Regions from separate parts of the Pseudoalteromonas sp. Of7M-16 genome, predicted to be linked through region 1. Evidence: predicted binding sites of a transcription regulator. Region 1 holds the regulator's gene; the other holds the start of a gene.

Evidence for each region. The regulator ArgR, encoded in region 1, controls arginine synthesis, uptake and breakdown. The targets are predictions, from matches to a motif close to ANTGAATANNTATTCANT.
Region 2: argC (N-acetyl-gamma-glutamyl-phosphate reductase) is a predicted target of ArgR. The motif match lies at 1,879-1,896, and genes of this name have one in related genera.

What each region holds. Positions count from the first base shown of each region.
Region 1 covers NZ_JAKRFY010000015.1:88,420-91,604, forward strand. Annotated here, with positions in the region: gene MHN81_RS16025 (ABC transporter ATP-binding protein) at 1-482, shown strand, start outside; gene MHN81_RS16030 (Dyp-type peroxidase) at 507-1,436, shown strand; gene argR (transcriptional regulator ArgR) at 1,440-1,907, opposite strand; gene mdh (malate dehydrogenase) at 2,149-3,084, shown strand.
Region 2 covers NZ_JAKRFY010000003.1:146,038-149,222, reverse strand. Annotated here, with positions in the region: gene MHN81_RS04400 (DUF3581 family protein) at 1-631, shown strand, start outside; gene argE (acetylornithine deacetylase) at 646-1,824, opposite strand; gene argC (N-acetyl-gamma-glutamyl-phosphate reductase) at 1,993-3,000, shown strand; gene argB (acetylglutamate kinase) at 2,997-3,185, shown strand, end outside.

The sequences.
Region 1 (3,185 bases):
ATCAAAAAGTATCGGCGATTTTTGTCAGTCACTCTAAAGATGAGGCTTTTGCTTTTTCGGACCGTCTCGCGATTATGCATCAGGGTAAAATTGCGCAGCTAGGTTGTCCAACCGAGCTATTTCAACAACCGAAGAATCAGATTGTGGCAGAGTTTTTAGGGCGAGGAATATACCTGGACGCGACACATTCTGGAAATGGCTCTTTCCAAACTCAATTTGGACTGGTTGACTCTTTAACACAACAACAAAATGCTCAAAATAAAGGGAAAATCTTTGTTAGGCCGAGCCATATTGAATTATACAATACCGACAGTGGTGAGATAAAAGTAAATCAAGAAAGGTTTGTAGGCACAGAATATTTATACGCCATCGAGCTTCAAGGACAGCAATTGGAAATTGCTAAGCCAGCTGACAACCCTTTAGATTTGTCTAAACCTATCTCTTTAAAAATTAAGCCTCATGCGGTAAATTTCTTTTCTTAGAACGAATAACGATAGGGAAAAGGTATGGCCCAGCCGCAATCGGGGATCTGTGCAGAGGCAAACTTGCATGGCTTACATTTATTCTTCAATGTACTTGAAGGGCAAGATGAAGCTGTACGAGAGGCGCTTGCGCAGGCAGGGCGACTCCAAGATGAGTTGAGCGACAGGTTTTCAGAGTCTATGCTGAGTAGCTTTGTTGCTATTGGCGCCCAGTACTGGCCGCATATATACCCTGAGTTTATTCCGCCTGAATTAAAGAGTTTTCCGCATATTAAATCTGCAGATCATCTCATTCATAGCCAGCCATTTGATCTACTTTACGTGATCCGTTCTGATAGAGAAGATGTAAATCATTTATTTGCTCAAAGTGTGTTACACATGCTTTCAGGCAGTGTAGAGCTTGTTGCTCATGTCCGAGGGTTTCGCTTTTTAGATGGCCGCAACTTCAATGGTTTTATTTACGCCAGTGAGTCGCCTCATGGTCGCTTTAAACGCAAAGTGGCTTTAGTTGATAACCCTAATGGCATGGATCATCAAGGCAGCTATATCCATATTCAAAGAGTTAAGTTCGATTTGGCGCGGTGGCAGCAACTCGCGATTGCTGAGCAAGAGGCATTGATGGGGCGTACGCGCTTAGACAATAATTTAATTGAGCCCCGAGTTGCATTTAGTCACGCAAGTCGCGCTGAGCTTAAGGATGCACAAGGTCTGGTATTATTGCTTGATCAAAGTATGCCATTTGGTGATGTGTTTGAGCAGGGCAGTATCAACCTAAGTTGTGCAGCCCATGGTAACGCATTTGAAACCGTATTGATGAGTCGATTTGGCTTATTGTCGGGGCATGATTGCTACGATCCACTTTTGGATTACTCTGAAGCGGATATGGGGGCCTCTTTTTTTGCACCATCTTTGCAGTTTTTATCTGAGATGGCGCAAATCATGAGTGATGACTAGGCCTTACACATTATCAAATAAGGTTTTTACTTTTTCTAATGTTGCATCTATCTCAGAGACTTTTGCTGGTGCAATGAAAATTGTGTCATCGCCAGCTATTGTGCCAAGTACACCGTCTGCACTGCCCAAAGAGTCTAGCAAGCGAGCGATTAGCTGAGCGGCTCCAGGACTGGTTCTGATTATGATCATCATTTCATTGTGCATGATGTCAATGACTAGCTGTCGCAGGGGGCTCTTCGCTGTAGGTACGCCCATTTCTGCAGGAAGGCAATAAACCATTTCTTGTTTGGCATTTCTTGTTCGGACTGCACCAAATTTACTCAGCATTCTAGACACTTTACTTTGGCTGATATTGTCAAAGCCTTGATCTTTTAGCGCATCAACGATTTCGCCTTGAGAACCGAAGTTTTCCTCTCTTAAAAGTGCTTTAAAGGCTTTCACTAAGGCTTCTTGTTTGTCTTGCGCTTGCATATACATCTCTTCTTTCAATTTTGGTTGCCCGATTTTACACAAATCATCTCAGTTACCCAAATTTTCACGCTGGAGTTATTTTCATGGAGTATCGTAAAGACAAATTGCAACAAGTTGTGTCTTGTTTACAACTATAGTCGAAAAAATCTCGAAAATAATGCGGATTAATTTGTCTTTACCCGCGCTTTTCATTATCTTTACTGCACACTAAATTCTTACCTTCAATATATGGAGAATTATAATGAAAGTTGCTGTATTAGGTGCCGCTGGTGGTATCGGTCAAGCGTTGTCACTTCTGCTTAAAAACGGTTTACCTGCGGGCTCTGAGCTAGCACTATATGATGTTGCACCGGTTGTTCCTGGTGTTGCCGTTGATCTTTCTCACATCCCAACAGCTGTTAATGTAGCTGGCTACGGAAAAGACGATTTAGACCCAGCACTAGCTGGTGCTGATATTGTATTGATCCCTGCTGGTATGCCACGTAAGCCTGGCATGGACCGTGCGGATCTGTTCAATGTAAACGCGAGTATCGTTAGAACTCTAGCTGAAGGTATCGTAAAGAACTGTCCTAAAGCGTTCGTTGGCATCATCACAAACCCTGTAAATGGCACTGTGCCAATTGTACGTGAAGTATTCAAAAAAGCAGGCACTTATGATGCTGCACGCGTATTCGGTGTAACAACTCTTGATGTTATCCGTGCTGAAACTTTCATCGCTGAGCTAAAAGGCCTAGACGTTTCTGAAGTTAAAGTGCCGGTTATCGGTGGTCACTCAGGTACTACTATCCTACCTCTACTTTCTCAAGTAGAAGGTGTTGAGTTCACTGACGAAGAAGTTGCTTCTCTTACTACACGTATCCAAAATGCAGGTACTGAAGTTGTTGAAGCTAAAGCGGGTGGTGGTTCTGCAACGCTTTCTATGGGTGCAGCAGCAGCGCGTTTTTGTTTCTCACTTGTTAAAGGTCTACAAGGCGAAGAGAACGTATTTGAGTACGCTTATGTTGAAGGTAACACAGGCGACGCAGAATTCTTCGCACAGCCTATCCGCCTTGGTAAAAATGGTGTAGAAGAGCTACTACCTTACGGTGAGCTAAGTGCATTTGAGCAAAAAGCAAAAGACGATATGCTTGCTACGCTTGAAAAAGACATCAAAGAAGGTGTTGATTTCATGGCTTAATGCCAAGTTATCATGCTGAGTATAAAAGCTGCTTCTTAAGCAGCTTTTTTGTTTTTGGTGAGCCGGTGTGACACGGTCAAGTGCCTCTTTGGTCACCCATA
Region 2 (3,185 bases), on a different contig from region 1:
ATTTGCCAAGCAAGTGGCAGATGACTTTAACCCTTTGCACGATATAGACGCAAAAAAGTTCTGTGTTCCTGGTGATTTACTATTTTCATTGGTACTTGATAAATACGGTGTGAGTGAAAATATGCACTTTACATTTGCTGGGATGGTAGACGAAACCTCTCAATTAGAGTTTCCTGAAGGCAGTGATGCGTTTGATATTATTTCAAATGAAAAAACCATGCTTTCAGTGAAGCGCTCAGGTCAAAGTAAACAATGTGCTCAATTGGTCGAGAGTTTAATCAAGAACTATGTGGCTTTTTCTGGTAAGGCATTCCCACATGTAATCATTCCTTTAATGGGTCAACAAGAGGTAATGATAAACCCGGCACGCCCTATGGTTATCTATGAATCTATGTCGATCCATTTAGATACGCTGGACATTGAAGAAGTGACACTTGAGGCTGCAGATCCTGAGTTTAGCTATGAAGGTAAACGTGGGAAAATCATTTTACGTTTTGAACTGCTCAGCAATGGTGAGAAAGTCGGCTTTGGTGAAAAGCACATGCTAGTTTCTGGCATCAAAGAGTATTGCCAGCAGGCAATTGATGACCTCATCGATTACTACAATGAACGTAAAGTAACATTAAAATAAAAAAGAGCCAGCAATTAGCTGGCTTTTTCTTTATTGAAGCAACACGTTTGGATCAAGTTTAAAATGATCTCTTGGCTTGGTTTGATCTTGTCCATTGCCAAATGCTCATCAGGCTGGTGGGCTTGGGCAATAGAGCCTGGACCCATTACTATGGTTTCACACCCTAGTTGTTGCAAAAAGGGCGCTTCTGTACAGTAATTGACAGCAATAGCTTTTTGTTTTGATAACTTCTCTGCTAGCTTTACGAGTCCCGAATCGGTTCTACCGCTAAACGCGGGAATTGGATCATGAAGATCAATGACATCTACGCTGCCCGGATATTGTTCGTTAATAGGCTTGAGTGCAGTAAGTAACATCTGTTCTAATTCAACAATACTGAGCCCAGGCAGCGGACGAATATCAATGTGCAACTCACAGCAGCCACAAATTCGATTGGCGTTATCCCCGCCATGGATGTGACCTAGGTTTAGAGTTGGATGTGGTACAGCAAAATGCTCAACTGAATATTTATTCTTTAACTCTTCTTTTAATTGCAACACCTGTGTAATCACTTGCTGCATAATTTCAATGGCATTCAACCCTTTTTCCGGATCTGAGCTGTGGCCTGATCGTCCGGTAATACGGATAGCGCTGCTCATATGCCCTTTGTGTGTAAATACTGGCACCATATCGGTTGGTTCACCGATGACGCAATACTTCGGTTTAAGTGAGGTGTGCTGTGCAACTTGTTGAGCGCCCGCCATTGTGGTTTCTTCATCTGCGGTGGCAAGGATCATTAGTGGGGTAGTTTGTTGGCTGTGTTCAAGCTGACGAATGGCATTTAGTACAAATGCGAAAAACCCCTTCATATCAATACTACCAAGGCCAAACAGCTTATTATCTTTTTCTGTTAATTCAAAAGGATCTGAGTTCCATCGTATATCATCGAAAGGCACTGTGTCGGTGTGACCTGCGAGCATCAAACCGCCTTCACTTAAATTTTTATCTAGCGGTTCTCGCCTTGCTAGCAAATTGAACTTGCCGGGGGAGTGAGTCAATTCAGTGATCTCCACCTCAAAGTCCAGCTCTCGGCACCAGTTGGCAAGTTCGTCTATAACTGCTTTATTGCTGAGGTCTAAAGATTTATCGATGGCACTAACCGATGGATTGGCGATCAGCCTTTTATACATATCGAGAAAATTGGGCAAAGACATAATACTCCAAAATATTTATTCAAAGATGTTGCATAAAAATTTATATGTGTTTAGTATGAATATCAATTCATTTTTAAAGAATAATTATCTTAGGGGTGGGCGATGCGAAGAACATTTCATCTATAGCAAGTTTGACTCCCCAATCAATCAACTATAAAAGAGTTATCGATGTTAAATGTTTCTATTATCGGCGCCAGTGGATATAGTGGTGCAGAATTAGCCAAATTACTAGCAAATCATCCTGAATTTAATTTGATTGGCTGCTATGTGTCAGAGCAAAGCTTAGACAAAGGTAAGTTGCTCAGTGACCTTTATCCAGAGCACGCAGGACTGTTGGATATACAATTAGCACCATTAACAGAACAAGCGTTTGTACAGATCGCTGCGCAGTCTGAGTATGTGTGCTTGTGCACAGATCACAAGGTAAGTGTTTCCCTCGCTCCTAAACTGCTCGACCTAGGCCTTAAAGTTTTTGATTTGTCAGGAGGCTTTCGCTTAGCGGATGCGTCTCAATACCAACAGTTTTATGGCTTTGAGCATCCACACCAAGCCTTATTAGATGAAGCCCAATATGGTTTGGCTGAGTGGAATGCTCATGCGATTAAAGATGCTCAGCTGATTGCCGTAGCAGGATGTTATCCAACCGCCGCACTCAACGCACTAAAACCGCTTAAAAATGCGGGTTTATTAACTGATGCGCAAATTATCATCAACGCGGTTTCCGGCGTGACTGGGGCAGGAAGAAAAGCATCTTTGACGACGCATTTTTGCGAAGTCTCCCTCTCACCTTATGGATTATTCAATCATCGCCACGGCCCTGAAATAACGCAATATTTAGGACACCCAGTTTTATTCACACCCCATTTAGGCAATTTCTCACGGGGGATCCTCGAAACTATCTATGTACAGTTGAAAGAGGGAACCACGCCACATGACGTCGAAGCTGCTTTCCAATGTATTGCTGATGAGCCTTTGATCAGACTAAAAGGAGACAAATTGCCGTCTATCAAAGGTGCTGCTAACTCGCCTTATGTTGATATTGGCTGGCAACAACAAGATCAGCAATTGATCGTGGTTGTGGCAATTGACAACCTCCTTAAGGGGGCCGCAGGGCAAGCACTTCAATGTATGAACATTGCCAGTGAATTTACACCGACTTTGGGGTTAAAAGGATGAATAAACTAGCTAAGAAAACCTGGGTTATTAAAATTGGCGGCGCGGTTTTAAATACAGAGCAAGCCGCGCTATCTCTGTTCCAAGTATTGTATGAATTGAGTCAAGAGCAAGACAAGCAATTTGTAGTTGTGCATGGTGGAGGGGCTTTAGTCGACCGCTGGTTAGAAGATGCGGGTTTTGCTACA